4 regions of the Mycobacterium sp. ITM-2016-00316 genome follow, and region 3 is predicted to be linked to each of the others. Evidence: predicted binding sites of a transcription regulator. Region 3 holds the regulator's gene; each other region holds the start of a gene.

Evidence for each region. Region 3 encodes LexA, which represses DNA repair genes until DNA is damaged. Its sites were predicted from a motif close to CGAACANNTGTTCG; they were not measured.
Region 1: a site for LexA is predicted at 1,913-1,926, ahead of C6A86_RS03850 (HNH endonuclease signature motif containing protein). Genes of this name have one in related genera too.
Region 2: a site for LexA is predicted at 3,619-3,632, ahead of C6A86_RS28345 (DUF222 domain-containing protein). Genes of this name have one in related genera too.
Region 4: a site for LexA is predicted at 5,173-5,186, ahead of C6A86_RS24240 (HNH endonuclease signature motif containing protein). Genes of this name have one in related genera too.

What each region holds. Positions count from the first base shown of each region.
Region 1 is NZ_CP134398.1:785,285-792,961, reverse strand. Features, by position in the region: gene C6A86_RS03855 (nitroreductase family deazaflavin-dependent oxidoreductase) at 1-296, shown strand, start outside; gene C6A86_RS03850 (HNH endonuclease signature motif containing protein) at 467-1,768, opposite strand; gene C6A86_RS03845 (helix-turn-helix domain-containing protein) at 2,107-2,373, opposite strand; gene map (type I methionyl aminopeptidase) at 2,461-3,231, shown strand; gene C6A86_RS03835 (hypothetical protein) at 3,237-3,512, opposite strand; gene C6A86_RS03830 (1,4-dihydroxy-2-naphthoyl-CoA synthase) at 3,627-4,541, shown strand; gene C6A86_RS03825 (SDR family oxidoreductase) at 4,608-5,477, shown strand; gene C6A86_RS03820 (FUSC family protein) at 5,496-7,586, shown strand.
Region 2 is NZ_CP134398.1:5,821,586-5,829,262, reverse strand. Features, by position in the region: gene C6A86_RS28355 (hypothetical protein) at 1-715, shown strand, start outside; gene C6A86_RS28350 (fused (3R)-hydroxyacyl-ACP dehydratase subunits HadA/HadB) at 725-1,747, opposite strand; gene C6A86_RS28345 (DUF222 domain-containing protein) at 2,055-3,614, opposite strand; gene C6A86_RS28340 (sensor histidine kinase) at 3,902-5,170, shown strand; gene C6A86_RS28335 (response regulator transcription factor) at 5,167-5,811, shown strand; gene C6A86_RS28330 (TetR family transcriptional regulator) at 5,818-6,408, opposite strand; gene C6A86_RS28325 (MFS transporter) at 6,526-7,677, shown strand, end outside.
Region 3 is NZ_CP134398.1:2,419,554-2,427,230, forward strand. Features, by position in the region: gene C6A86_RS11610 (acyl-CoA dehydrogenase family protein) at 1-802, shown strand, start outside; gene C6A86_RS11615 (hypothetical protein) at 919-2,964, shown strand; gene lexA (transcriptional repressor LexA) at 2,971-3,645, opposite strand; gene C6A86_RS11625 (hypothetical protein) at 3,678-4,124, opposite strand; partial or broken gene C6A86_RS11630 (organic hydroperoxide resistance protein) at 4,117-4,538, opposite strand; gene C6A86_RS11635 (MarR family winged helix-turn-helix transcriptional regulator) at 4,558-4,989, opposite strand; gene C6A86_RS11640 (LysM peptidoglycan-binding domain-containing protein) at 5,165-5,662, shown strand; gene nrdR (transcriptional regulator NrdR) at 5,737-6,198, shown strand; gene C6A86_RS11650 (PhzF family phenazine biosynthesis protein) at 6,200-6,898, opposite strand; gene C6A86_RS11655 (alpha/beta fold hydrolase) at 6,912-7,677, opposite strand, start outside.
Region 4 is NZ_CP134398.1:5,028,165-5,035,841, reverse strand. Features, by position in the region: gene C6A86_RS24265 (CaiB/BaiF CoA-transferase family protein) at 1-4, shown strand, start outside; gene C6A86_RS24260 (SRPBCC family protein) at 96-533, shown strand; gene C6A86_RS24255 (GntR family transcriptional regulator) at 587-1,285, shown strand; gene C6A86_RS24250 (NCS1 family nucleobase:cation symporter-1) at 1,365-2,912, shown strand; gene C6A86_RS24245 (aspartate/glutamate racemase family protein) at 2,909-3,625, shown strand; gene C6A86_RS24240 (HNH endonuclease signature motif containing protein) at 3,722-5,029, opposite strand; gene puuE (allantoinase PuuE) at 5,297-6,205, opposite strand; gene alc (allantoicase) at 6,202-7,164, opposite strand; gene C6A86_RS24225 (DUF6986 family protein) at 7,161-7,677, opposite strand, start outside.

The DNA of each region.
Region 1 (7,677 bases), 1.6 Mb from region 3:
CCCCGATGACGGTCGACGGTGCCCGCTACGTGGTCGGCGGTCTGCCCGGTGCCGACTGGGTAGCCAACGCCCGCGCGGCGGGGACAGCCACCCTGCATCAGGGCCGGCGGGCTCAGCAGGTGCGGATGACCGAGATTCCCGCCGAGCAAGCTCGCCCACTGCTGCGCCAGTTTCCTACTCTGGTGCCCACGGGCGTCGGCTTCATCCGCAATGCCGGTCTGGTCGACACGGGCAGCCCCGACGAGTTCGAGGCACTGGCCGGCCGCCTGCCGGTCTTCCGGTTCGACGAAATCTGAGACCAGCTGGTCCGTACCGGTTTTGATGGCGACGGGTTGGAGAGTGTTGTTTACGTGGATCTTTGACCGGTACTGATCCGTGGTGGCGGGTCCGGCGGCGTGCTCCCCGCCGGACCCGCCTGCGTGGGCGGTGTTCTCTGTGAAGTTGTCAAGGTGCCGTGCGAGTTTGGTTATGCGGCGGTGGGCAGGGTGGTCATGGTGCGTCGGGCGTGGGACCGCAGATGTGCCGGTTCTCGTCCGGCCGGATCATGCGGTGGGATGAACCAGGGATGGCGGTCGGCGCCGAGGTAGACCTGCCAGCCCCCGTGGTGGATCGCGGTGTGGTGCAGTCGGCACAGCAGCACCCCGTTGTCGATGCTGGTGTGCCCGCCGCTGCTCCAGGGTTGGATGTGGTGGGCGTCGCACCAGGACACCGGCCGCCCGCAGCCGGGGTGCGCGCAACCACCATCACGGACCGCCAGCCCTTTACGGATATGGGGCGGGAAGAGCCGTTCGCTGCGCCCCACATCGAGGGGTACGCCCGAGTGGTCGACGATCACCGACGTCAGTGTGCTGTCACAGGCGATGAGTTCGGCGGTGGCGGCACTGACGGGCCCGCCGAATCCCAGTGTGTCCACGCCGTGTGCGGCGGGCCGGACCAGGGTGACGTGCGGGAGCACACCTCCCGACATTGGGCGCTGCGAATTCGACAGGTAGGTCCGCATGATCTGTCCGAACGCGTCCGCGCGGCGGCGCCCGGTCGGGCGTGGGTCCGGTGACCCGTCGGGCAGCGGGATGGGCCGGCACAACGGGTCCAGTGCGGCGAGCAGTTCTTCCGCGGTGAGCGCGTCGAGATCCAAGCTGGCCGCGACCCGCCCGTCCTCGGTCTGCACCACAGTCATGTCGTTGAGGTCGGTGTTTTCGGCGACCGGCACCGCCCCGTCGTCGAGCGGAGCGGCGGCGGTTCTTGCGATGGCGATCTCGCGGGCCTTCTTATCGACACCGGAGGGGGTGGTCTGGATCATCAGCGTCGACACCACGCCCACCCTGTCCTGCTCGGACAGGGCGACCCGGCTGCTGACGTGAGCGACTCCTTTGCCGATGGCGTCGGCGAACTCGATACCGACCCCACCGAGGCGCTGCAACTGCGTCAACGCGGGCAGGGTGTGCGCCACCCGGCCCACCCGCGCGGCCCGGTGCGCCGCGCCGGGCGCCACACCCAGACTGGTGAGCAGATCGGCGCCCGTGCGCAGGTGTTTGCGGGCCGGGATCCCGGCCCGCTCGGCGGCCGCAACCGCCTGGGCGATCACATGATCGAACAGATTGCGCAAGGTCACCGCGGCAACCAGCACCGCGAGCAAGGGTGGTTCATCAACGATCCGGCGCGGACTGTCGAGTAGATGAAACAGCGTGCGATCCTCATCCCGCGCGGGCGTGGGGGTGAGGTCATCAATCAACGCATCAACAAAGGTGTCGAGATCAGTGGCGTCCATGTGGATACCGACTTTCACAGAAGGTGCCCAACGGGGCACGATCAGTCACAACGGTCCGCACAGCCCGAAAGGGGCCATCGAACCTCGCGGCGACCGGAGTCGCGGTCTGTGCTCACCGGATGGTGATGGGAGCAACGTCGCATTCGAACTTGTGTTCGATGCTACGCCGAATCAAGGCCCCGCGCAAGGGAAATTTTGAGGGCATGGGTGACAGTTCAAGTGACCATCCCGAGCGCAGCCCGAAAGCCGGCACCCACCCAAGGCAGCCCAGCCACGCCGAACGCCCGTTCCGCTACCCGACCGAAAATTTGCGCTTCACAGCAGCTTCCACCAGGGCACTAACCCGTATTCGACAGATCCATCTCAGGCAGGCAGATGCGGGCGAGTTCGTCCAACGGGATCCCCAGCACGGCGGCCAGCGCCGCGACGGTCGTGAAGGCCGGTGTGGCCAGGCGTCCGGTTTCGATCTTGCGCAACGTCTCCGGTGAGATCGACGCGGCGTGCGCGACCTCGGCGGGTTTGCGGTCGCCGCGGCTTTCGCGCAGGAACGCGCCCAGGCGTTGACCGGCGGCACGTTGTTGCGGCGTCAGGGGTGATCGGACCATGCGACGAGAATACGCCACCCTGGTATGAAAATACCGAGACCTCCACTAGGCTGGTATTTCTATACCGCCCATTGGACAGGAATGCGGATGCTGGAACTCAAAACACCCCGCGAAGTCGAGGCCATGCGCACCACGGGTGCCTTCATCGCCGACCTGCTGGAGGATCTGCACTCGCGCGCGGCGGTGGGGGTCAACCTGCTCGATCTCGAGTACCGGGCCCGCCAGTTGATCGAAGACCGGGGCGCGGTGTCCTGCTACTGGGACTATGCGCCGTCCTTCGGCCGTGGCCCGTTCCGCAACGTCATCTGCCTCTCGGTCAACGACGCTGTGCTGCATGGCCTTCCACATGACTACGCGCTGCGCGACGGCGACCTGTTGAGCATGGACATCGCCGTCTCGATCGACGGCTGGGTGGCCGACTCGGCGCGCAGCCTGATCGTCGGCACGCCACGGCCCGAGGACCAGCGGGTCGTCGAGGCCACCGAACGGGCACTGGAAGCCGGCATCGCCGCTGCGCTCCCGGGCGGAAGACTGGGAGACATCTCCGCGGCCATCGGTGCGGTCGCCGACGCGTACGGCTACCCCGTCAACGTCGAGTTCGGCGGGCACGGCCTGGGCCGCACCATGCATGAAGATCCGCACGTCTCCAACCGGGGACGTGCCGGACGCGGGCTGGTGCTGCGACCCGGGCTGACACTCGCGCTGGAGCCCTGGTTCGCCCAGGGCACCAACAAAATCGTCTATGACCGGGACGGTTGGACCATCCGATCGGCCGACGGGTCACGCACCGCCCACTCCGAACACACCATCGCCGTCACCGACGGGTCACCCCTCGTAATGACCCGCCGGGCGGCCTGACCCCGCTACAGGTGCGGAGCTTCCTTGATGGTCGAGTCCGGGGTCCCGGCCGTCTGACACCAGGTCTGCACTGCCAGACGGGTCCCGGTGACCTCCAACTGCGCTGCGTCGGTGCCCTTTTCGTCCTTGAGCATCTTCGCCACGGCTTCGTTCTGGGTCTTCTCGTCCTGACCGATGAAGTCCTCACACTTGGTGTCTCCACCGGTGACCGCCGGCGAGCATCCGACCAGGGCGGCACTCACGGCCATCCCCGCCATCAATAGACCTGCCGAACGCTTCACTGTGCTCTCCAACCTCGTGCGTCCCATACGCATCGTCGCACCGTTTGTACCCGATGCCCGACCCGTCGAAACCTGCCGATGGTCGCCGTCGCGCTCGCGCCTAAAGTCTCATGCGTGACCACTGCGAACCCGTTCGATCCGTCCCGCTGGCAGCCCGTCGACGGCTTCGAGCTGACCGACATCACCTACCACCGGCACGTCGTCGACGGAGTGCGCCAGCCCACCGTGCGGGTCGCCTTCGACCGGCCCGACGTGCGCAATGCGTTCCGTCCGCACACCGTCGACGAGCTCTACCGGGTGCTCGACCACGCCCGGATGTCCCCCGATGTCGGCGTCATCCTGCTGACCGGCAACGGCCCGTCCGCCAAGGACGGCGGCTGGGCGTTCTGCTCCGGCGGTGACCAGCGCATCCGCGGCCGCAGCGGCTACCAATACGCCGAAGGCGAGACCGCCGAAACCGTGGACCCGGCCCGGGCCGGCAGGCTGCACATCCTGGAGGTGCAGCGGCTCATCCGGTTCATGCCCAAGGTGGTCATCTGCCTGGTCAACGGCTGGGCGGCCGGCGGCGGACACAGTCTGCACGTCACCTGCGACCTCACCCTGGCCAGCCGCGAGCACGCCAGGTTCAAGCAGACCGATGCCGATGTCGGCAGCTTCGACGGCGGGTTCGGCAGCGCCTACCTGGCCCGCCAATCCGGCCAGAAATTCGCCCGTGAGATCTTCTTCCTGGGCCGGCCCTACGACGCGCAGACCATGTATCAGATGGGGGCGGTGAACGCCGTCGTCGACCACGCCGACCTGGAGACCGAGGGTCTGCAGTGGGCGGCCGAGATCAACGGCAAGTCCCCGCAGGCGATCCGGATGCTCAAGTTCGGCTTCAACCTGATCGACGACGGGCTGGTGGGCCAGCAGGTGTTCGCCGGTGAGGCAACGCGTCTGGCCTATATGACCGATGAGGCCGTGGAGGGACGGGACGCGTTCCTGGAGAAGCGGGAACCGGACTGGAGCGGGTTCCCCCGCTACTTCTGAGCCTCGATTTCGGCGCGGATACGTATGGTCAGCGGACGAAAACGCGCCCAACTCTAAGATCAAGCGGTGAGTAAGAACCCTTTGCGCCGGCTGTCCGACGCCGTGCTGCTGACCAGCATGCGGCCCCCGCTGACCGAGTACCTGGGCCGCGGCCCCGAGGTCGAGTTGCGCGGGAAGCGCGTCCTGATCACCGGGGCGTCCTCCGGTATCGGCGAAGCCTCGGCAGTGAAACTGGCCAAGCTGGGCGCCAGCGTCATCGTGGTGGCGCGGCGCGAGGATCTGCTCGGCGCGGTGGCCGACCGGATCCGCGAGAACGGCGGTATGGCCGAGGCGATCACCGCCGACCTGTCCGACCTCGACGCCGTCGACGCATTGGCCGCCCGGGTTGTGGAAAGCCATGGCGGCGTGGACATCCTGGTCAACAACGCCGGCCGCTCGATCCGGCGGCCGCTGATCGACTCGCTGGAACGCTGGCACGACATCGAACGCACCATGGCGCTGAACTACTACGCGCCGTTGCGTCTGATGCGCGCCCTGGTGCCGGGCATGATCGCGCGCGGCGACGGGCACGTCATCAACGTGTCCACCTGGGGTGTGATGAACGAATCCTCCCCGCTGTTCGGTGCGTATCAGGCGTCCAAGGCCGCGCTGACCGCGGCGAGCCGGGTGGCCGAGACCGAATGGTCGGGCAAGGGTGTGCATTCCACCACGCTGTACTACCCGCTGGTGAAGACGCCGATGATCGAGCCGACCAAGGAGTTCGTGGCGATGCCGGGGCTGTCCGCCGAGGAGGCCGCCGACTGGATGGTGACCGCGGCCCGCACCCGCCCGGTGCGTATTGCGCCGCGGATGGCGGTCACCGCCAAGGCGCTCGACAGTGTGGCGCCCGGGCTGCTAGGCGTGATCATGAAGCGCGGCGTCGTAGAAACCTCCTAGCACCTACCATCGAAACCCATGCTGACCCTGGACTGGATCCGGCAGCGAGACCCCGAGTACGACGCGCTGCGCCGTGCCGCCCGGGCGGCCATCGTCCTCCCCGTCGCGGCGGCAGTCAGCTTCCTGCTCGCCGGCGGCACGCAGGCGCCGATGTTCGCCATCTTCGGTTCGGTGGCGTTGCTGATCATCGCCGACTTCCCCGGCAACCGGTCCGCCCGCGCCCTGGCCTACGCCGGGCTCGGGTTCAACGGCGCGGTGCTGATCAGCATCGGCACCCTGGTGGCGCCCTACCCGTGGCTCAGCGTCGGGTCGATGTTCATCCTCGGTGTCACGGTGATGTTCTCCGGGGTGCTCAGCGAGACCGTCGCCGCCGGGCAGCGCGCCACCCTGCTGACCTTCGTGCTGCCCGCCTGCACGCCGCCCGGCCCCATCGACGAACGGCTGACCGGATGGCTGATCGCGCTGGCCGTGTGCGTGCCGGCGGCGCTGTTCCTGCTTCCACCGCGGCATCACGACGACCTGCGCAGGCACGCGGCAAGCGTGTGCCGCGCGCTCACGGACTGCCTGGAGGGTGTCGCGTCGACCAAGGACGTCACCCGGGCCATGAACGCGTTGTGGGCCAACTTCGTCAACGCCGATTTCCGCCCGGTCGCCCTGACCGCGGGCAGCCGGGCGTTGGTCCGCGTGGTCGACGATCTCGGCTGGCTGTCCGACCGGATCACCGACCGGACCGGCGCGGCCCTCGGCGATCTGCTGCCACCCATTGTCGCCGTGCTGCGCGACTGCGCGGCGGTGCTTTCCATCTCCGATCCACGGCTGCGCGCCACCCGCGGCACCGAGCTCACCTCCGCGCTGACCGACCTGCGGGCGGTCGCCCAGGGCCGCTACCGGGAGGACATCGAGCAGATCCTCGCGGTTCCCGATGACGCGACCGCCGTCGAGGTCGGCCGGGTCCTGCTGGGGCGCCGCACTTTCTCGGCCACCGTGGGTGTCACCGGACGCATCATCCGCAACGCCGCGCTGGCCGACGCCCGGCCGGTCTGGGCGCGGGTGCTGGGGCGCGGACTCCCGGAGACCGGTGCCGCGGACTGGGTGATGCCCGAGACCACGGCCGTCGCGGCCATCACCAAGGGTTTCCTGGATACCCGGGCGCTGGTGTTGCGCAACAGCCTGCGCACCGGGCTGGGCCTGGCACTGGCCGTCGCGGTCACCCACGTGTTCCCGGTGGAGCACGGGTTCTGGGTCGTGCTCGGCGCGCTGTCGGTGCTGCGCAGCAGCGCGCTCACCACCGGGACCCGGGTGCTGCGCGCAGTGGCCGGTACCGTACTCGGGTTCGCGCTGGGTGTCGCGGTGATCGAGCTGGTCGGCGTGGACCCGGTGGTGATGTGGCTGCTGCTGCCGATGGTCGCCTTCGGCTCGGCCTTCGTGCCCGAGGTGGCATCGTTCATCGCCGGGCAGGCGGCGTTCACGATGATGGTGTTGATCATCTTCAACCTCATCCAGCCCTCGGGGTGGGCGGTGGGGCTCATCCGCGTCGAAGACGTCGTGGTGGGGGCGCTGGTCGGCGTCGCGGTCTCGCTGTTGCTGTGGCCCCGCGGGGCATCAGCGCCGACATCGCTGGCGGTCGACAACGCGCGCGCGGCGGGCGCGGCACTGCTCAAGGCGGCCGTGCGCCGCGTCATCTGCGGATCCTCCGAGACCACCGACAACCAGGTGTTCTCGCTCAGCCGCAGCGCGCTGGAGGCCAGCCGGAGCCTCGATGATGCTGTCCGGCAGTATCTTTCGGAGAACGGTGGCCACAACGACGTGCGGGCGCCGATCGTGCGGGCGGCCAACCGCGCGGTGCGACTGCGGGCCGCGGCGGAGTTGGTGGCCGATGTGGTGCCCCCACCGCTCGGGGTGTATCCGCGAGCGCGCGAACTGCTGGAACAGCACGCCGAGGTGGTGTGCGCGGAAAAAGGAGCGTCGGGACAGCCGATCAGCGACGACTTCGTGCTGGCGCTGCGCGCCGAGGCCGGGGCCGACGCACTCGCGGTGTCCGCGGCGCTGCCGTTGCTCACCGTCGCGGCCCACCTCGGTGAACTCGAACTGCTGTACCCGAGTAGTTGATTCCAGCGAGCGTGCGCGGACTCTCCGAAGACCCGGCGTGTTGGCCCGCAGACACGCACGCTCGCGGGAGATTGAGTCAGGGGCGGCCTTC
Region 2 (7,677 bases), 2.6 Mb from region 3:
CGCCGTCGATATCGTCGACGGTGATTCGGGCAAGCTGTCCAAGCTGACCGTCAGAATCGTGACGTTCGCGCAGAGCGGCGACACTCTGAACTACGTTGCGCCAGAGGGTAACCCGGTAACCGCGACGTGGAATGCAGCAGACTTCACTCTGACGCTGACCGGTGCCGGCACGCTGGCTCAGTACGAGGAGGCGCTCAAGGCCGTGACGTTCACGGCGACACAGGGCGCGGCACTCGTGCGCGGGCTCTCGATCTCGGCGACCGACGAACACGGCATCGCGAACATTGCCCCCGGCTTTGTGACACTGGGCGTTTCGTCCCCGACCCGGTACGTGCCGCTGGTGACCCCGATCGGCGGCCGGTCGTACACCATCGGTGACTCCCCGATGAAGCCGGTCGCCTCGGTCAGCATCGTCGACGCGGACTCCAGCCATATGCAGAAGGTCACCATGAGTGTCACGACCTTCGGCAAGGCCGGGGACACCCTCACTTTCGCCGGCCTGTCCGGAAACCCGATCACGGCGACCTACGACGCCGGGACCAGGACGCTGACCCTGTCGGGCATCGCGACGAAGCAGCAGTACGAGGACGCGCTGAAGGCCGTCACGTTCACCGCCACCCAAGGCGGGTGGACAACCCGGACGATCCTGATCGTCGCCACCGACACCGATGGCGTGAACAGCTCGGCCGGTGCACTGACCCTGTCGGTGTGGTGACAGCCCGGGTCAGCTGAAGCGGACGTTCAGGGTCGCCAGACCGAAGATCTTTCGGCCCTGCGACTTTGCGCCGACGATCACGACGCCGGAGCGGGTCTCGGGGTCCAGCGACTTGATGCGGCCGCTGTACTCGATATCCGCTCCGCCGTCGACGGGCACGATCGCGGGCTGTGACAGCCGCACCGCGTACCGGGTCACCGAACCCGGGTCGCCGGTCCAGGAAGTGCCGAAGCTGGCTCCCAGCCCCATGGTGAGCATGCCGTGGGCCAGCACATCGGGCTGGCCGGCGAGATTGGCGACCTTGAGGTCCCAGTGCAACGGGTTGGCGTCGCCGGCCACGCCGGCGTAGTTCACCAGGTCGCCGCGGGACAGCCGGGTGTGGTGCACCGGCAACTCGTCGCCGACGTTCAGGGTGTCGAACGAGGGCGAGGCCGGAGTACCGCCGGCCTCGGCGATGCGCTGGGCGCCCTCGGGCCGCAGCGACTTGTGGTACTCGCCGGTGTTGTCGGTGCCGAGCATGTTGATGCCGTGCATCATCACGCCGGCCACAGCCGGCCGGATCGCCGGGTCGACATCGTCGCTGCCGATGCCAACGACGGTGGTGTGCAGGGTGTGCACGACCTCCCCGGCGGCATCGGTGAAGGTGTTGGTGACGGTGATCAGGTCGCGGCCGGCGATCCTGCGCACCGCCGTCAGTTCGACGTCGATGGTCAGTTCGTCACCCTCGACGATCGGGCGGTGCTGCTCGAAGACCTCCTCGGTCTGCAGGTACATGTCGTAGCCGACGACGACCTGCTCGAACATCCGCTGGTTGCACGCCATCGCCGGAGCCGAGGTGAAGGTCAGCGGCGCCACCAGGCCCGGGTAGCCGAGCTTCTGGGCCTCGGCAACCTTCCAGTGGGCCGGGTGCTTGTCCTGAACAGCGCGAGCGAACTCGCGGATCTTCTCGCGCCCGACGAGGTAGGTGTCGTCCATCTGATACCAGTGGCCGACCCGGTCTTCGAGTGCGGACGTTTCTGCTGCTGCGGTCATGACTGTGCTCAACTCTTCTATCTGCTCGTTGGCTGAGGCCGATACAGCAGGTTAACGCGCTGAGCTCCGCAGCAAAAAACGGCGGCTCACCCTGACCGCCGTGGAGGGGCGCCTTCGTGCCGTGCCGCACGTTGCGGTGGGACGGTGATCGCCGGGCAGGTGGGAAGTTGGTGACATCCCAGTCCAACGGCAGCTGATCGGTCCACTCACCGGAGGCAATAAACCCGTCGAGGACCGCCTGGCATGACCAAACCATCTTCGTCGAGTATCCGGCGGTAGGTATTCCAGCAGGGCACCGCCGAGGTCCTCATCGACCGTCTTCCCCGTCGGGTTGTGGTGGTGGGAAGAGTTCTTCGGGGTGGAAGTGGTGGTTGAGGGTGTCGGCGCCGGTGTCCATGAGTGGTGGTGGGTGCCAGTGCACGCGGCCGGTGGCGGGGTCGATGGTGTTGGTCCAGCCCAGTTCGGCGAGTTGGTTGTCGGGTCCGCATCCCAGGCCGAGGTCGGGTGCGTCGGTGAGTCCGCCGTTGTTCCAGCTGGGGTTGGCGTGGTGTGCTTGGCAGCGACATGCTGCTTGGGTGCAGCCGGGTCGGGTGCAGCCGCGGTCGCGGTTGTAGAGCAGTAGTCGTTGGGCTTTGGTGGCCAACCGTTTGGAGCGGCCCATGTAGAGCGGTTCGGCGGTGTGGTGGCGGTAGACGATCAGGTAGTGGTGGGCGTGTTCGGCCAGCCGGATCAGATCGCGCATGGGCATGCGGGTGCCTGCGCCGGTGACCGCGATCCCGGCGGCGGCTTCGAGTTCTTTGAGCGTGGTGGAGACGACCAGGGTGACGGGTAGGCCGTTGTGTTGCCCGAGTCTCTTGGAGGCCAGGGTGTCGCGTAGGACGGCTTTGATGGCGTCGTGGTTGCGTTGGGACTGGGTGCGGGGGTCGCGCAGAAATTCGTCGGGGTCCCATGTGGCCGGCGGGCCGGCGGGCCCGGGCACCCACGCCGCGGGCACCTCGGGTTCGGGCTCAACCTCCGGTTCGGCCTCTGCTGATGCGGCCTCTGCCTCTGTCTCGCCTTCGTCCTCGTCCTCGGGTCCGGTGTCGGGTTCGACAGGGTCTTCGTCGAGTGGGTTCGGGTCCGGGTTGTTTTGGGGTTGCTCGTCATCGGGGTTGTTGATACCCGGGCGCGCCCACACGTCGAGGATGGTGCGCAGGTAGGCGGCGAATTCGGCGTCCACCCAGCCCGACACTTTGGCCATACCGTCGACGTCTTGGGGACCGATGCTCAGCCCGCGCCGGTGGCGTGCCGGGTCGGGGCCATCCCCGTCGGGGTTGATCAGAGCCAGCGCGTGATCGGCGGCCTTCTGCACCGTTTCGGGGGTGTTGGTGGCGGCGATATCGACCAGTGTGGATTCCAGTTGCCCGCGCGCGGTGGCATCCAGGCGGGCGGAGGCCTTGTTCAGCGTGGTGCGGATGATGGCGATGTGCCCGGTGGTGATCCTGCCGGCGGCCAGTGCGGCCGCGCACGCCGCCAGCACCGGTTCCAGGACTTCACCGGTCATGGTGTGCCGGGGCCCCAGATCGCGGGCGGCGGTGATGCGCCGGGCGGCTTCGGTGGCGCTGAGGCGGTCGCGGGTGGTCAGCACGTCGGTCCAGGTTTTGCCGCCGATCTCGTGCGGGGTGGCCCGGTCCATCAGGGCGGCCAGGATGCGGTGATCGACGGCGGTGTCGGCGCGGGCCTGCTGCTCACGCTCAGACAGCAGTGCCAGCAGTTCGGCGGAGTCGAACATCGCGAAATCGGCGTCGAGCAGCGCCTTGACGGAGGCGCCGCGGTCGGACAGCGCGTGTTGCACTGCGTCCCGGCCGCCGGCCACATCGCTGTTCATGACTCGAACATACGTACGACCACCGACAAAACCGGCCAGGAAGTGACCGATGTGATCAATGAGTCCAAAGAAAATTCTGAGACTCGGCTGTCGCTCGAAAGTCACTGACAGCCGGGCACTTTCGCACCTGAGAGACCTCAACCCAGGGCGAACACGCGCCGCAGCATTGCCCTCCGGCGAATCCGCCCATGCCGGGCGAGCGTATCGACACGGTGGGGACAGCCCTACCCTGAACACGCAGGCGCACCGGTTGGGGGTGGATCAGTCAGATGCCTAGCGTCAAAGCGGTGACCACCACGGAGCGGCCCGCCATGATGCGTCAACTCGGCGTCGACACCGGCTACGTCCTGCTCGGATTCCCGCTCGCGGTGGTGAGCTTCAGCGTCATCGTGACCGGGCTCTCGGCCGGTGTCGGCCTGCTTGTCGTCTTCGTCGGGGTGCCGGTCCTGGTCGGCTCGGTGTTCATCGCGCGGGTCTTCGCCGACATCGAACGGTTCCGCTATCCCGCGGTGCTGAGGCAACCGCGTACGCGGCCGGCATACCGCAAGGCCGCGCCGGACACCGCATGGTGGCGACGCCTCGTCACCCCGCTGGGTGACGGCCAGTCCTGGCTGGACCTCACGCACGCTGTCGTGAGATTTCCGATCGCGGTGGCGACCTTCGTGATCGTGATCAGCTGGTGGGCGGTCGCGATCGCGGGCACCCTGACCATCGCCTGGGACTGGGCGATTCCGCGCGGGCCGGACAACACGTCGCTGGCCCAGCTGGTCGGCCTCGGTGACAGCGCGATGGCGCGCATCGGATTCCAGACGGCCATCGGTCTGCTCTGCCTGATCACGTTGCCGTTCATCGTGCGGGTCTGCGCGCTGCTCGAGGCCGGGTTCGCACGTGTCATGCTGACCGGCGTGGCCGAGCTGCGCCAGACGATCACCGTGCTCACGGAGCAGAAGTCGGCCGCCGCCTCGGCCGAGGCCCACGCCCTGCGCCGGCTCGAACGCGATATCCACGACGGCCCCCAGCAGCGCCTCATCCGGCTTGCGATGGACCTGGGCCGGGCCCGGCAGGGCAGCGAACCGGGCCCGGTGCGCGACACCCTCGATGAGGCGATCGCCCAGACCCAGGAGACCCTCGACGAGTTGCGCGCGCTCTCCCGCGGTATCGCACCGCCGGTGCTCACCGACCGTGGTCTGCCGAGTGCTCTTGCCGCACTTGCTATCCGTTGCACGGTACCGGTCGAGTTGGCCGTCGACCCCGAGCTCGGCACGCCGGTGGGCCGGCTCGATCCCGCGGTGGAGACCGCCGTCTACTTCGCGGTCGCCGAGGCGCTGACGAATGTCGCCAAGCACAGCGGCGCCACGAACTGCTGGGTGACGGTCGCGACGGGACCCGTTCTGGTCGGTGTGCAGATCGTCGACGACGGCAACGGTGGCGCACATGTGGCCAAGGGGCACGGGCTGTCGGGGCTGGCCGACCGCATCCGGGCCGGTGGCGGCACGCTGACCGTGACCAGCCCGCATGGTGGGCCGACGACGATCAGGGTGGAGCTGCCGGTATGAAAGTCATCGTGGCCGACGATTCGGTCCTGTTGCGGGAAGGCCTCATTCGGTTGCTCACCGAAAACGGCCACGAGGTGCTCGCTGCGGTCGGTGACGGACCCTCGCTGGTGCAGGCCATCGCCGCGCACCGGCCGGACGTCTCGGTGGTCGATGTCCGAATGCCGCCGTCGCACACCGACGAGGGGCTGCGTGCGGCGGTCGAGGCCCGCCATCTGGTGCCGCGGTCGCCGATCCTGGTGCTGTCCCAGTACGTCGAGGCGTCCTACGCCGACGATCTGCTGGCCGACGGCGCCGGAGCGATCGGGTACCTGCTCAAGGACCGGGTCGCCGCGGTCGCCGACTTCCTCGACGCCGTGCAACGCGTCGCGTCGGGTGGCACGGTGCTCGACCCGGACGTGGTGGCCCAACTGCTGGTGCGCCGCCGCCGCGACGATCCCTTGCGGCAGCTGACATTACGTGAGCAGGAGGTGTTGGCATTGATGGCGGAGGGGCGTTCCAACACGAACATCGCGCGCGCACTCGTGGTGTCCGACGGTGCGGTGGAGAAGCACATCAGCAACATCTTCACCAAGCTCGGGCTGCCGCCCGACGGTGCTCAGCATCGCCGGGTGCTCGCGGTGCTGACCTATCTGCGCATGTAGTGAGAATCAGCGGACAGCAAGGGTATTCGCGGACAACAGTTGAGCGAAGACATGGTCGAGAGACGCTGAGATGGTCGCTTCCTCGCCGGCCGCCCAGCGCCGCCAGGCGAGGTCCAACGCCGCGAACGCCGTGACGGCGATGGTGCGCGCGGCCTCGGGCGCGTCGATCCGCGCGGCGAGGATCGGGGTGAGGGCATCCTCGTGCGCGAAACGGCGCTGCGCCATCCGGGTGCGCAGCGAGACGGTGGAATTGATCATCCGTACCCGGGAGCGCTCAAGCTCGGAGTGTTCGTCTCGCTGGGAGAGGGCGTGCTTGAAGGCGCGGTGAAGCAGCTGCCACGGATTCTCGCCGTCGACGGCGGGCAGGGACTCCACGTGCGCGGCGTAGTCGATGGACGATGCTTCGATGGCGGCCAGGACCGCGTCCTCCTTGGAGCCGAAATAGCGAAAGAACGTCGCTCGGGAGATACCGACCTCGCCGGCCGCCTCTTCGACGGTCACCTCGTCGAAGCCTCGTTCGGCGAACACGATGCTGATCGCCTGCGCGATCTCGGTGCGTAGTGCGAGTCGCGCACGCTCGCGCACTCCTGCGGTCATCGGCCCAGAATAACCGAAACTGACGCTGAATGTCAGAAACGACACTTCGACTTCAGCTTGATACTGAGTCTCAGCGCCCGGTACGGTGGTTCGGGTAGTGAGACGAAAGGTGGGTTGATGACAGTCGACACCCCGACCGCGATCGGCCCGCAATCCGGCGCTCCCACGCGGCCCGTGCGGACCGGCGCAGTGGTGTCGGTGCTGGCCTTCGCCGGCATGTGTGCGGCGTTCACCCAGACCATCCTCATCCCGATCCAGGGCGAGCTGCCGCTGCTGCTGAACGCATCCAGCAGCGACACCGCATGGGTCATCACGATCACCTTGCTGGTGGCGGCGATCTGCACGCCCATCTCGGGGAAGTTGGGCGACATGTACGGCAAACGCCGTGTCGCGCTCGTGCTGCTCGGCGTCCTGATGCTCGGCTCGGTGGTCGCTGCGCTGTCGCCGACGGTGGCCCCGTTGATCGCGGGACGTGGCCTGCAGGGGGTGGGCATGGGTGTCATCCCCCTGGGCATCGCGATCCTGCGCGACACACTTCCCGCTGACCGACTCGGCTCGGCCATCGCCTTGGTCAGCGCCACTCTGGGTGTCGGTGGTGCGCTCGGGCTGCCGATCAGTGCCTTCGTCACCGAACATTTCGACTGGCATGCCCTCTTCTGGGTCGCCGCGGGTCTGGGCTTGATCGCGTTCGTCCTGATGGCGTTCCTGGTGCCGGAGAGCAGATTGCGCGTCGGTGGCCGGGTCGACGTGATCGGCATCATCGGCCTCGCCGTCGGTCTGTCGGGTGTGCTGCTGGCCATCTCCCGGGGTAACGACTGGGGCTGGACCTCTACGCGGACGGTGGGCTTCCTGCTCGGCGGCGTGGTCGTGCTGCTGATCTGGGGCTGGCTGGAACTGCGCATCCACGAGCCACTCGTCGATCTGCGGGTGAGCGCCCGCGGCCCGGTGCTGCTGACCAACCTCGCCTCGATCGCGATGGGTTTCGCGCTGTTCTCCTCGCAGATCGCCTTCCCGCAACTCCTCGAGCTGCCGAAAGAGGCGGGCGGACTGGGCATGCCGCTGCTGCAGGCCAGTCTGTTCCTGATGCCGGCCGGGCTGGCGATGCTCGTCATGTCACCACTGGCCGGCCGCCTCGGACGGGTGTGGGGACCCAAGCCGCTGTTGGTCGCCGGCGCGGCCATCATGGGGACGGGATACCTGGTCGCGCTGTTCTCCGACTTGCACGCCGGTCACATCCTCATCATCAACGTGCTGATCGGTATCGGTATC
Region 3 (7,677 bases):
ATTCTGCAGCGGCGAATTGATCACGGCGATCGCCATGACCGAACCCGGCACCGGCAGCGACCTGCAGGGCATCAAGGCCCGCGCGGTTCGCGACGGTGACCACTACATCCTCAACGGTTCGAAGACGTTCATCACCAACGGCATCCACGCCGACCTGGTGATCGTGGTTGCCTGCACCGATCCCGAAAAGGGTGCCCAGGGCTTCTCCCTGTTGGTCGTCGAGCGCGGTATGGAGGGCTTCGAGCGTGGTCGCCACCTCGACAAGATCGGCCTCGATGCCCAGGACACCGCCGAACTCTCGTTCACCGATGTCAAGGTTCCGGTCGAGAACCTGCTCGGCCAGGAGGGGATGGGCTTCCTCTACCTGATGCAGAATCTGCCCCAGGAACGCATCAGCATCGCCGTGATGGCCGCCGCGGCCATGGAGTCCGCCCTCGAGCAGACCCTGCAGTACACCAAGGAGCGCAAGGCCTTCGGTAAGCCGATCGGCAGCTTCCAGAACAGCCGGTTCGTGCTCGCCGAGCTGGCGACCGAGGCGACCGCGATCAGGATCATGGTCGACGAATTCATCCGGTTGCACCTGGACCGCAAGCTCACCGTCGAGCAGGCCGCCATGGCCAAGTGGTACAGCACCGAGGCGCAGGTGCGGTTGGTGGATCGCTGCCTGCAACTGCACGGCGGCTACGGTTATATGCGGGAATACCCGATCGCGCGGGCGTTCCTGGACTCGCGGATCCAGACGATCTACGGCGGAACGACGGAGATCATGAAGGAGATCATCGGTCGCGGCCTGGGGGTCTGAGCGCCCCGACACGTTTCGGCGCAGGTCGCGATATCCCACGAGTTCGCCGTCCACTGACGCAAAGTTGACGAACGCGATACTTTCGTGTGGTTTTGCGCTACTTCGGGGAGGACCGAATGACCAGGCAGCGGACCCGGCTGGGCAGGCTTGTCGGCCTGGCGGCGACAGGGCTGGTGAGTGCCGCACTGATCGCGGGCACGGTGCTGCTGGCGCCACCGGTCGCGGCGACACCGGAAGGTGACGCCGACGCGGCGATCACCGCGGCCTGGGAGACCGGCGGCGGTGACGGAGGGCCACTGGGCCCCAAGGACGGTGGGGTCTACCCGGCCGGGGACGGCTTCGGGCAGAACTTCGCGTCGGGCAAGATCTTCTTCACCCCCGACACCGGTGCGCACATCATCACGGGCGCCATCCTGGAGAAGTACGAATCCCTCGGCGGCCCCGCCGACAGTGATCTGGGCTTCCCGACGATCGACGAGGGCCCGGGCCGTGCGGCCAACAGCCGCAACTCCACGTTCAGCGCGCCCGACCAGCCGGTCATCTTCTGGACCCCGGACACCGGTGCCCGGGTCGTCCGCGGGGCCATCAACCAGGCCTGGGATGCCCTCGGTGGTTCGGCCGGCGTGCTCGGAGTGCCCAGCGAAGACGAGACCACCAACGGCGACACCGTCACCCAGAAGTTCACCGGCGGTGAGATCTCCTGGGATCGCAAGACCAAGGCCTTCACCACGGTGCCGCCCGAGCTGGCAGGTCAGCTCGGGGCCATCGAGGTCCCCTCGGACGCCACCTCGTCCATCGCCGCCGCCCGCCGGGCCGCCGGCGGTGCGCTGGGCCCGCTGGGGGCCGAGGAGGGCGCGCAGTACGCGATCGGCGCCGACGGGGTCGGGCAGAACTACGCCGGCGGCAAGATCTTCTACCGCCCGGACACCGGGGCCAATGTGGTCACCGGTCAGGTGCTGGCCAAATACGAGAGTGTCGGCGGACCGACCGGGGACCTCGGGTTCCCCACCGCCAGTGAGGCCGACGGCGGGCTGACACCGCAGAGCCGGGTGGCGACCTTCGCCGCCGCGGACAAGCCGGTGATCTTCTGGACGCCCGATTTCGGTGCGGTGATCGTGCGCGGTGCGATGAACGCGGCCTGGGAGAAGCTCGGTGGGGCGACGGGTGAACTCGGTGCGCCGAAGGGCGATCAAACCGAGAACGGCACCGTCATCAGCCAGCAGTTCAACGGCGGGTCGATCTCGTGGGACAAGGCGACCAACACCTTCAGCACCGAGCCCGCCGGCCTGCAGTCTCAGCTCGCGGGCCTGGAGGTCCCCGGTGCGGACGCGCCGGAGGCGCCGGCCGACGCGCCGGGAGCCACCGGCGGCGGCTCGGGCAGCGGCGACAAGTGGTACTCCTCGCCGTGGTGGTGGCTGCTGGGCCTGATCCCGCTGGTGGGTGTGATCGCGCTGGTCGCCATCGCCGTACTGCGCAACCGGCGCCCCCGCGAGGATGACGAGTTCGGCGACGACCCCTACGAGCGCGGCTACGACGGCGGGTACGAGGACCGCTTCGAGTCCGGCTATCCCAGCCGGCCCGAACCGGCCGTCTACACGCCGCAGAGCCCGTGGGCGTCGGTGCTCCCCGGCGACACCGGCACCGGCAACGATTCCGGCGCCGCCGATGACGAATCCGGTGACGAGGACTACGAGTACGACGAGGAACCCGGCGAGTACGGCTCCGATGAGTACGGCTCCGACGATCACGACGTCGAGGGCGATGAGCTCGAGGAACTGCGTGCGCCGCAGGAGGAGCCGCTGAGTTTCGACCATGATCCGGATGCGGTCGACACCGCGCCCACGCGCATCGAAACTCTTCCCGAGACGTCGGCGGGGCAGTTCGATCCACCGACCATGGTCGTACCCGAGTACGAGCCCGATTTTCCCAGTGGCCGCCACGCCGCGATCCAGGACGAGGAGCCCGAGGACGCCGGCTGGACCTCGATGCGGCTCGCCACCGGTGACCGCTACCGCGCGCCGGAGGGCTATCCGATCAAGGCAGATACCAAGACCGGGCTGTACTGGGCTCCGGGTAGCCCGGGATATCGCGATACCGAGGCCGAGATCTGGTTCGCCAGTGAGGACTTCGCCCGGACGAACGGATTCGTCCGGGCGGACTGAGCGTCCTCAGATCTTGCGGATGACGGTGACGACCTTGCCGAGCACGACCGCGTCGTTACCGTCGATGGGGTCGAACGCCGGGTTGTGCGGCATCAGCCACACCTGACCCCGGGTGCGCTTGAAGGTCTTGACGGTGGCTTCACCATCGATCATCGCCGCGACGATGTCACCGTTGTCGGCGACGTTCTGCTGACGGATGACCACCCAGTCACCGTCGCAGATGGCGGCGTCGATCATGGACTCGCCGACCACCTTCAGCAGGAACAGTGACCCCTCGCCGACCAACTCGCGGGGGAGCGGGAAGACCTCCTCGACAGCCTGTTCGGCCAGGATGGGCCCGCCCGCGGCGATCCTGCCGAGAACCGGGACGAAGGTGGGTTCGGGCAGGGCGTCCGAGCCGGTGACATCGGTGGCCACGACCGGGGTCACCATTTCGTCGGAACCGCGGACATCCACCGCGCGTGGACGGTTCGGGTCCCTGCGCAGGTAGCCCTTGCGTTCCAGGGTGCGCAGCTGATGGGCCACCGACGACGTCGACGTCAGGCCGACGGCATCGCCGATCTCGCGGATGCTGGGTGGATAGCCGCGACTGGTCACGGAGGTGCGGATGACCTCCAGGATGGTGCGCTGACGCTCGGTCAGGCTGGAGCGTGCCTCAGGGGTTTCGGTGCTGTCGCTCATGGCGCCGAATGTAGTCGCCGACGCGCAGATAATCAAACATGTGTTCGAGGCGTGTCGGATCCGCCTGCGCCCCGCGGCACCGCCGTCGACCACAGTGCCCACGCGATCAGCACGGGCTGGAACAGCAGGCGGACGAACCGGCTGGTATCGCTGTTGAGACCGAAACCGTCGGCGTGGTTGACGAATTGCGCGATGTTGCCGGGGAAGATCAGCACGAAGAACGCGGCGAGTAGCCGGCCGACCAGCACACGGTCGCGCCGCAGCAGGGCCAGTCCGACGCCGAGGGTGATCTCGACACCGCCCGAGGCCATCACCACGCCGTCGGCGTCCATCGGCACCCACGTGGGGACCTGGGCCTGGAACTCCTCGCGCGCCCAGAACAGGTGACTGAAACCGGCGAAGATCATGGCGCCCGCAAGGGCCAGCCGCGCGATGGTGCGTGCCCGGGTGGTCGGCGGTGGGGCCGGAAGCTCACTCATCGGCCACCGTCAGGGTGACCTCGATGTTGCCGCGGGTGGCGTTGGAGTACGGGCAGACCCGGTGGGCGGCCTCGGCGAGCTGCTGTGCCGTCGCGTGATCCACGTTCGGCAGGGTGATCTGAGCTCGACGGCCAGGCCGAAGGCGCCGTCGTCGCCGGATCCGAGCACCACCCGGGCGCCGACCGCGGAATCGGAGACGTCGGCCTTCTGCTGGCGCGCGACCAGGCGCAGCGCGGAGTGGAAGCAGGCGGCGTATCCGACGGCGAACAACTGCTCGGGGTTGGTGCCCGCGCCCGAGCCGCCCATTTCCTTCGGGATGCTCAGTGCCACATCGACCTTCCCGTCCGATGTGCGTCCGTGTCCGTCGCGGCCCTCGCCGGTGGCGAGTGCCTCCGCGGTGTAGAGCGTCTTCATGGTCGGTCCTTTCGTGTTGTCACTGCAGGGAATCCAGGTGGTCCACCAGTCCGCGCAGCACGTCGCGCAGCGCCGCGAGGTCACCCTCGGAGGTGTTCGACGACCGCAGCAGCCGTTCGGGTATGCAGGCGGCACGCGCCTGCAATGCTCGCCCGGCGGGCGTCACGGTCACTTCGACGCGACGTTCGTCATCGGCGGCGCGCTGCCGGACCACCAGTCCGCTGTTCTCCAGCCGCTTCAGCAGCGGCGACAGCGTGCCGGAATCGAGGTGCAGGCGATGGCCCAGGTGCCCGACCGAACAGTGCTCTTCCTCCCACAGCACCAGCAGCACGAGGTACTGCGGGTAGGTGATGCCGAGTTCGTCCAGCAGCGGCCGGTAGGCCGCCGTGACCGCCCGCGACGCGGAGTACAGCGCGAAGCACAACTGGTCGTCGAGTCGGGCGGTCTGCACGCTGCAAGCGTATTGCACAATTAAATTGTGCGCAATTGAAATCGGCCCGAATCGCTTGTCGGTGGCCTCGTCTATCGTTTCGCAACAGTTCGATCACATGTTCTATTCATCGAACACATGATCGACTAGCATTCGAACACAGAAGCGAACGCCACCTACTCGGAGAGGCAGTCAGATGACAATTCTCGAAGCTCGGCCGATCACCCGGCACAGTGCCTATGCCCCGGCCCCCGCGGCGCAGCCGTCGACGGCCGCCGAGGTGTGGCCGTTGCCCCGCGATGTCGTGGTGCGCCGCCGCCGCGTGCAGCCGGCGCGTCGTCCGGGGGGTGCGCCACTGGGCCACCGCGGCACCGGCGTGCTGATGTCGCGCGCCTCGCGCCGGCGTCGCCCGATCACCCCCGGCGCCACGGTGCTGCTGGCGCTGCTGGCCGGCGGGATCACGTTGTGGCTCGGGCTGGTTGCACAGTTGGGCGGCCCCATCGAGGAGCCCGTGCAGATGCCCACCCGGCTGTCGGTGGTCTACGTGCAGGACGGTGAAACGCTGCAACACATCGCACACCGGGTGGCACCCGATGTGCCCACGGCCCCGGTGGTCGAGCGCATCCGCGAGCTCAACAAGCTCGAAACCGGCACGGTGCAGGCCGGGCAGACCCTCATCGCACCGATCGGTTGATGCCGCCCCGCTTCACCCAGGTAGGCTCGAAGACATTCGATCTCGTCCACCTGCGGTGCGGCAAAGGAGCGGTGATGCACTGTCCGTTCTGTCGTCACCCGGATTCGCGTGTCGTGGACTCCCGGGAAACCGATGAGGGCCAGGCCATCCGGCGTCGTCGATCCTGCCCGGAATGCGGGCGACGGTTCACCACCGTGGAGACCGCGGTGCTCGCGGTCGTCAAACGCAGCGGTGTCACCGAGCCGTTCAGCAGAGAGAAAGTCATCAAGGGTGTGCGCCGGGCATGTCAGGGCCGGCAGGTCGACGACGATGCGCTCAACCTCCTTGCCCAGCAGGTCGAGGATGCGGTGCGTGCCGCGGGATCACCCGAGATCCCCAGCAACGAAGTGGGTTTGGCCATCCTCGGGCCGCTGCGCGATCTCGATGAGGTCGCCTACCTGAGGTTCGCCTCGGTGTACCGGTCGTTCACCTCGGCCGACGATTTCGAGCGCGAGATCGAAGCGCTGCGCGCGCACCGCGTCTCCACGTCCGGCTGAATCAGTCGAGCCGCACCCCGGTGTCCTCGACGACCCGGCCGGCGATCTTCACCCAACCCGTCGCATCCCACCAGGTGCGGATCTCGGATCCCTTGCCCTGCGTGATGAGCAGGTCCCGGCTCAGATAGTCGGTCATCCGCACCGCTGCCGAACCGGTGGCCTCGTCCTCGGCGATCCCGAGCTGTGGCGCGAATGTCCGCGACCGCAGCGCTCCCCGCTCGCGGTCGGTCCACGCCCACAGGTAGTGCTCGGCATCGTCGGGGTAATCGGCCGGGTCGGCGGCGAGCACCTCGTCGATCGAAGCCAGGTCGTAGATGACCAGTTCCGGGGCCCAGTCCGAGCGCGCGCTGATCGCGGTCCATTCGCCGTCGGGTTCGGACAGATACTCCACCTGTACGAGGCCGGCCGGGACGTGCATGGTCCGGACCGGCGTGCCGCGCTGCTTGAGCCACCACGACGTGCCCACCGTCGGATGCCCGGCGAAGGGGATCTCGGTGACCGGCGTGTAGATCCGGACGTGCGCGCTGGCCGCGCCGGGCTCCGGGATGTCGATGAAGACGGTCTCGCTGTAGCCCAGTTCGGCGGCGATGCGCTGCCGGTCGGCCGGATCGACGGTCGCGGCATCGATCACCCCGAGCGGGTTGCCGAACTCGCCTCGCGAATCGGTGAACACCCGCAGAACGGTCACATCGACGGCCATACCCCGATGGTAGTCAGGTGGCGCTGCGCTCGTCGGCTCCCATCGCATCGAGCACGGCGACCCTGGTGCCCGGCGAGCCGGTGATCGCGCGTTCGCTGAGGCCCGCGCGCAACAGTCCGCGCAGCATCTCGTGGTCGTACTCGGCGGGAATCGTGGTGTCGACGAAGCGTTGCACCACATCGACGAATCGTTCGGCATCGTCATGGAACGGAAAATGCCCTGAGCCCTCGAAGATCTCGAGTGCCGAACCCGGCATCGCCGCGTGCGCGAGCCGGGCATGGCTGACCGGGATCACCGAATCGTGGGAACCCCAGACCAGTTGCACAGGAACGGATTCGGTCAAATAACAGCGGTCCAGCATGGTGACCACCTGGCCGCGCCAGTCGACCACCGCGCGCAGCGTACGGGCGAACGCCGCAGACGCGGTCGGCTCGGGCAGGTCGGCGAGCACTCGCAGCGCGTCGGGCAGATCGCGGCCCAGCCCGGTGGAACCGAGCATGGCCCCGCCGACGCGTCCGATGGCCTGCAGGGCCGGCAGCACCAGCGGCAGCCGCAGTAGCGCCAGCGCCTCGGTGGCCATCGGCAGCGCCGCGACGCGCAACGCCACATTGACGTCCTTGCTGACACCGCCCGCACCCACCAGGACGAGCCGGTCCACCAGCTGAGGGAACTGGTAGGCGAACTGCATGGCCACGCCGCCGCCGAGCGAGTGTCCGACAACCGTCACCCGGTCGATGTCCAGCACGCTGAGCAGATCGCGCATGCCGTTGGCGTAGGCG
Region 4 (7,677 bases), 2.6 Mb from region 3:
GTGAGACCGATTTGCTGCCGTCGGCGGCGTAAATTAGCAACGCCCAGTTAGTCGAAATCCTTGCGTCAATCTAAGGGCAGTCTTATATTTGCCTGATGGCTGTCAGAGCGTCGAGAGAAATCCTCTTCGACGCCTCGCCGGAGGCGATCCTTGATGCGCTCGCCGACATCGACGAGGTGCCGACCTGGTCCACCCTGCACCGGTCCGCGGAGGTGGTGGACCGCCATCCCGACGGCAGGCCCCATCACGTCAGGGCGACGGTGAAGATCATGGGGATCACCGAAAAGGAGATGCTGGAGTACCACTGGGGCGACGACTGGATGGTCTGGGACGCCCAGGACACCTTCCAGCAGCGCGGCCAGCACGGCGAGTACAAGCTGATCCGTGAGGGTGACCGCACCCGAGTCCAGTTCGACCTCTTCATCGATCTGGTCGCGCCGATCCCGGAGTTCCTGTTGCGCAGGGCCAAGGCGATGGTGCTTGACGCGGCCGTGGACCGGCTTCGCACCCGGGTCACCCGCTTCCACGGCTGAGCGCCTAACGGCGCCGAAACAGCGGCGCAACACGACCGGCCTAATCTCAGCCGATGGGGGTGCGGCGCTCGGTTCTGCTCGAATGCCTGGTCGCCGAACGGGCAGGCACCTCCCAGGACGGTGTGCTCGGCGAACTGCGGCGCGCCATCCTGGACGGCGGCGTCCCGCCGGGCACGCAGATCCCGCTGGCCGAGGTCGCCGAAATCTTCGGGGTGAGTCAGATCCCGATCCGCGAGGCGCTGAAGACCCTTGTCGCCGAGGGGCTGATCTCGCACCGCCGCAACGGTGGCTACACCGTCGCGCTGCTGACCGCGCAGGAACTGCGCGAGATGTACATCGTGCGTGAGACATTGGAAGCGGCATCGCTGGCCGCAGCGGTGCATAACGCCACCGACACCGATCGCGCCACCGCGGTGATCGCCAACCAGCTCCTGGAACAGGCCATTCGGGACGGGGATGCGGCCGCATATCATCGCGGCAGCAGGCAGTTTCATGCCGCGCTGACCGGGCCCTCGCGGATGCACCGGCTGCTGCACATGCTGGAGGCCGCCTGGAACGTCACCGAACCGGTGCAGTCGATGGTGCATGTCAGTCCCGCCGATCGGGCTGATCTGCACGCCGATCACCGCGCCATGCTGGAGGCATTCCTGGCCGGCGACGTCGATGCGCTGCTGGCCATCTCCGAACAGCATGCCGCTCGCCTCAACGCCGTCATCGCCACCTTGCCGCGCGACACCGGCCTGCTGGCGTGAGCGAATATATTTCCCGTGCAACGGACCGATAAGTCCGCCGAAACGGTGGGGAAACAATCCGGTCCCATAGTCGGCAACCATGACCGATACCGTTGTACCTCCGCATGACGCGCCCCCGGGAGCCGTTGTCGGTGCTGGTGACATCGTCGAAGCCGCCGGCCATCCGGTCGGCGGCGGCGTCATCAAGCCCGGCTACGACCCCCGCCTGACGAACGAGGATCTCGCCCCGCTGGGCAAGCAGACCTGGACGTCCTACAACATCTTCGCGTTCTGGATGTCCGATGTGCACAGCGTCGGCGGCTATGTCACCGCGGGCAGCCTTTTCGCCCTCGGCCTGGCCAGCTGGCAGGTACTGATCGCGCTGCTGGTCGGCATCAGCATCGTGTACTTCTTCTGCAACCTGGTGGCAAAGCCCAGCCAGGCGACCGGGGTGCCGTATCCGGTGATCTGCCGCACCGTCTTCGGCGTGCTGGGCGCCAATATCCCGGCCATCATCCGCGGTTTGATCGCGGTGGCCTGGTACGGCATCCAGACCTTCCTGGCGTCGGCGGCACTGGACATCGTGCTGATCAAACTCTTTCCCGGCCTGGCCCCCTACGCGGTGGTCGCGGATTACGGCTTCGCCGGGTTGTCGCTGCTGGGCTGGGGTAGCTTCCTGCTGTTGTGGGTGTTGCAGGCCTGCGTGTTCTGGCGCGGTATGGAGTCGATCCGCAAGTTCATCGACTTCTGCGGGCCCGCCGTCTACGTCGTCATGTTCATGCTCTGTGGTTACCTGATCTACAAGGCCGGTTGGGCCGCCATCGACCTGAACCTCGGCGGGGTCACTTACACCGGCTGGTCATCGGTTCCGGTGATGCTGGGCGCCATCGCCCTGGTGGTCTCCTACTTCTCTGGCCCGATGCTCAACTTCGGCGACTTCTCCCGCTACGGCAAGTCGTTCGCGGCCGTCAAGAAGGGCAACTTCCTCGGCCTGCCGGTCAACTTCCTGGTCTTCTCGGTGCTGGTGGTCGTCACCGCATCGCTGACCCTGCCGGTGTTCGGTGAGCTCATCACCGACCCGGTCGAGACGGTGGCCCGCATCGATAGCACCTTCGCGATCGTGTTGGGCGCGTTGACCTTCGCCATCGCCACCATCGGTATCAACATCGTCGCCAACTTCATCTCCCCGGCGTTCGACTTCTCCAACGTCAGCCCGCAGCGCATCAGCTGGCGCGCCGGCGGCATGATCGCCGCCGTCGGGTCGGTGCTCATCACACCGTGGAACCTGTACAACAACCCCGAGGTCATCCACTACACACTGGAGACACTGGGCGCCTTCATCGGCCCGCTGTTCGGTGTGCTGATCGCCGACTACTACCTGATCCGCAAGCAGAAGGTGGTGCTGGATGATCTGTTCACCATGGATGAGTCCGGAAAATACTGGTACACCAAGGGATACAACAAAGTGGCCGTCGTCGCGACCGTCATCGGCGCCATCTTGGCCATGATCCCGGTGCTGCTCGGTGGTTCCGTGGCGGGCATGGCTGCCGCTGCCCAGTACAGCTGGTTCATCGGTTGCGGAGTCGGCTTCGCGATCTACTACCTGTGGGGCAAGCGGGACGTCCTGGTGGCAGAATCGGTGTCGTGACGCGTATTTGGGTGATCAACCCGAACACCACCCGGGCAATGACCTCGACGATCGAGGTCTGCGCCCGGGCGGTGGCGGCTCAGGGGGTGGATGTCACCGGCGTAACCTCCGAGTTCGGGCCGCCATCCATCGAGAGTCACTACGACGAGGCGATGAGTGTGCCCGGCCTGCTGGCGGCGATCCAGCGCGGTGAGGCCGAGGGCGTCGACGGTTATGTCATCGCCTGTTTCGGGGATCCAGGCCTGGACGCCGCGCGGGAACTGGCCACCGGGCCGGTGATCGGTATCGCCGAGGCCGCCATGCAGACCGCGAGCCACCTGGGCCGCGGGTTCAGCGTCGTGACGACGCTGGGGCGCACCATGGGCCGCGCCGCCGATCTCGCGGAACGTTATGGGATGCAACGGTTCTGCCTGGGTATCCACGCCTGCGATATCCCGGTGTTGGACCTGGAGTCCGATCCGATGGCACTGAAAATGGTGACCGAGGCTTGTCGGGAAGCCATCGAGCAGGACCGCTCCGATGCGGTGGTGCTGGGTTGTGCGGGGATGGCCGATATGTGCAGGCACATCTCCGAGGAGATCGGTGTGCCCGTGGTCGACGGTGTCAGCGCCGCGACGCTGATCGTGCAGTCGCTGGTGACGATGGGTCTGCGTACCGGTAAGCGCGGGGAGTTCGCCCCGCCGCCGGCCAAGGATTACGTCGACAAAGCCTAATCCGTCGTGGCGGGTCCGGCGGCGTGTTGCTCTCCGCCGGACCCGCTGTGCGGGCGGTGTTCTCTGTGGAGTTGTCAAGGTGCCGTGCGGGTTTGGTTATGCGGCGGTGGGTAGGTCGGTCATGGTGCGTCGGGCGTGGGAGCGTAGATGCGCCGGTTCTGGTTCGGCCGGGTCGTGGGGCGGGATGAACCAGGGGTGGCGGTCGGGGCCGAGGTAGACCTGCCAGCCGCCGTGGTGGATCGCGGTGTGGTGCAGTCGGCACAGCAGCACCCCGTTGTCGATGCTGGTGTGCCCGCCGCTTGCCCACGGGGTGATGTGGTGGGCGTCGCACCACGACACCGGCCGCCCGCACCCGGGGTGTGCGCAGCCCCCATCGCGGACCGCCAACCCTTTCCGGATGGCGGGTGTGAACAGTCGCTCGGCGCGCCCCACGTCCAGCGGGGCGCCGGCGGCGTCGACGATCACCGCGGTCAGGGTGCTGTCGCACATGATGAGGTCGGCGGTGCGGGTGCTGACGGGCCCGCCGAACCCCAGGTAGTCCACGCCCACCGGGGTGGGGCGGGTGAGGGTGACGTGCGGGAGCACACCACCGCTCATCGGGCGCTGCGAACTCGACAGGTAGGTGCGCATGATCTGCCCGAACGCATCCGCGCGTCGGCGCCCGGTCGGGCGGGGGTCCGGTGACCCGTCCGGTAGCGGGATGGGCCGGCACAGCGGGTCCAGCGCGGCGAGCAGTTCCTCCGCGGTGAGCGCGTCGAGATCCAGGCTGGCCGCGACCCGTCCGTCGTCGGTCTGCGTCAGGGTCATGTCGTTGAGGTCGGTGTTTTCGGCGACCGGCACCGCCCCGTCGTCGAGCGGAGCGGCGGCGGTTCTGGCGATGGCGATCTCGCGGGCCTTCTTGGCCACCCCCGTGGGGGTGGTCTGGATCATCAGCGTCGTCACCACGCCCGCCCGGTCTTCCTCGGACAACGCCACTCGATTGTGGATGTGGGCGACTCCTTTGCCGATGGCGTCGGCGAACTCGATACCGACCCCACCCAGGCGCTGGGCCCGGGTCAAGGCCGGCAGGGTGTGCGCCGCCCGGCCCACCCGCGCCGCGCGGTACGCCGCACCGGGAGCCATGCCGCAACTGGTGAGCAGATCGGCGCCCGTACGCAGGTGCTTGCGCGCCGGGATCCCGGCCCGCTCCGCGGCCGCAACCGCCTGGGCGATCACATGATCGACCAGATTGCGCACGGTCACCGCGGCCGCCAACACCGCGAGCAAGGGTGGTTCATCAACGATCCGGCGCGGAGCGTCGAGCAGATGAAACAGCGTGCGATCAGCGTCGTCCCCGGCTGCAGGCACCGGGGTGAGGTCATCAATCAACGCATCAATGAACGTGTCGAGATGAGTGGCGTCCATAGGGATACCGACTTTCACAGAAGGTGCCCAACGGGGCACGATCAGTCACAACGGTCCGCACAGCCCGAAAGGGGCATCGAACCTCGCGGCGACCGGGGTCGCGGTCTGTGCTCACCGGGTGGTGATGGGAGCAACGTCGCATTCGAACTTGTGTTCGATGCTACGCCGCATCAAGGCCCCGCGCAAGGGTTCTGCATCGGGACATCGGTGACACTGTGAAGGCTGAGGGCCGACCGCGGTGCTCATGCGCCGTACGACAAGTCCGAGCTACGCGACCGGCGCCGGATGAACCGCCCGCCAGTGCTCGGCGATCTCGATGCGCCGTGCCACCCACACCCGATCGTGTGACTGCACGTGGTCCAGGAACCGCTGCAGCGCCGCGGCCCGGGCGGGCCGGCCGACCAGCCGGCAGTGCAGACCCACGGACAACATCTTCGCCTGTCCGGCAACACCTTCGGCGTAGAGCACGTCGAAGGCATCGCGCAGGTGCGCATAGAACTCGTCACCATTGGCGAACCCGGCCGGCGACGAGAACCGCATATCGTTGGTGTCCAGGGTGTAGGGCACCACCAGATGATCGGTGTCGCGCACCTTTACCCAGTACGGCAGGTCGTCGGCATAGGAATCCGAGTCATAGGCGAACCCGCCGTGCTCCACCACCAGCTCGCGGGTGTGCGGGGAATCCCGGCCGGTGTACCAGCCCAGCGGCGCCGAGCCGGTCAGTTCGGTCAGGATCTGTATGGCCTCGGCCATATGGGCGCGTTCGGTGTCCTCGCCGATCAGCTGATAGGACTTCCAGCGCAGCCCATGACAGGCGATCTCGTGGCCCAGCTCCGAGAACGCCGCCACCGCTTCGGGATTGCGCTGCATGGCACGTGACACCGCGAAGATCGTGAGTGGCAGGCCGCGCTGCTCGAAGATCCGCAGGATCCGCCACAGCCCTGCACGTGAGCCGTACTCGTACATCGATTCCATGCTCATGTGCCGGTTGCCGAACGCTTCGGCCGGGGTGATCTCGGACAGGAACGTCTCTGACGCGGGATCGCCATCCAGGATCGAGTTCTCTGCGCCCTCTTCGTAATTCAGCACGAACTGCACGGCGATCGCGGCGCCGCCGGGCCACCGCGGATCCGGGGTATGGCGCCCGTACCCGATCAGGTCGCGGGGATACGTCACGCCAGCTCCCCGTACAGCCGCAGCCGCGCCAGCCCGCCGTCCGGGTAGATGTCCAGCCGTACCTCGGTGAGCACGTCGTCGGCGTCGATGAGGAACTTGTGCCGGGTATCGGGCAGCAGATCGGTGCGTGGCAACAATTCCACCCGGTCACCGTTGGCGCGGAACCCGGTGAGCGCGGCCGAGCCTGGGGAGTTGCCGATGAAATACGAGGTGTCGATCTCGGCCAGATTGATGCGGCCGGGACCGGCCAGCCGGAACCGCACCCAGTCGTTGGCGTCATCGCGGCGGCGTGCGGTCTCCCAGCCGTCGCCCATCACCTGGGCGTAGCCGGGGAAGATCAGGTTCTGCGGGGAACTGTAGAACCTGTTGGAGCAGTCCAGGACCAGGCCCCCGTTCTCCAGCGCGGCGAGGTCCAGCGGGCCGACACCGAAGAAGCGCTTGTCCGGCAGGCCTTCCCCGTGCACCCGCAGCCGCGCCACCCCGCCGTCGGGGTAGATGTTGAGTCGCACATGGGTCCACCGGTTTTCGGAGTTGACCTCGAAGTTGTTGCGGGTGTCCCCGTAGGCCCGGCTGCGTTCGATCAGTGGGGTCCAGTTCTCGTCGGCGGCCAGCTGTTCGGCGGTGGGGTAGCCGTCGACCTCGAGCGCGTCCAACGAGATGGCGGGTGGGTAGTTGCCCTTGAACCATGCGGTGTCCACGACCACGCCGCGGATCACTCCGGGCACCCCGAGCCGAACGATCGCGGTGTCATGGCCGGTTTCGCGGCGGCGCCGGGTCTCCCACCCGTCATACACCTGGCCCTTGTGCCCGAACGAGGCTGGCCGGTACGTCGACGGTCCCTGCGAGATCAGGTTTTCCTTCTCGGCGAACGACTCGTCATTCGCCCAGACGACGGCGCCGCCGAGAGTACGCAGCGCCAGATCCGGCAGCCAGGTGAAGTCGGGGAGAGATTCGGTCATATCAGCTTCCGGTCCTTGAGCTTTCGTAGTACATCGATGGTGGCCGCGGGGGCCAGGGTCGCGACGTCGTCGGCATCGAACGCGCCGCAGTCCAGTCCGCGCAGGACGACCGTCGACAGCGCCTCCGCGGTGGCGGGCTCATCGACGATGGCGCCGCCCCGGCGGTCCAGGTAGGCCTGCAGCCGGGGTGCGGCCGCAGCGACGGCGGCGCGGAAGAAGGTGAAGGTGGCCAGCCATCGGGTCACCAGATGCCCGGCGTGCATATCCCAGCCCTGGTAGTAACCGCGTTCCAGGGACCGGGTCACCAATCGGTGATGTCTGCGGATAGCGGCCACCACCTCATCGTCGGAGCCGACCGGGAACACCTGGGTGGATCCGTCGGCGATCCACACCCCGGTCTGGGCGGCGGCGGTCTGCATGACGGCCTTGGCGTGGTCGGCGATGGGATGGTCCAGGGACTGCTGCTGCGGTGCGATACCGCAGGCCGCGCTGTAGTCGTAGGTGCCATAGTGC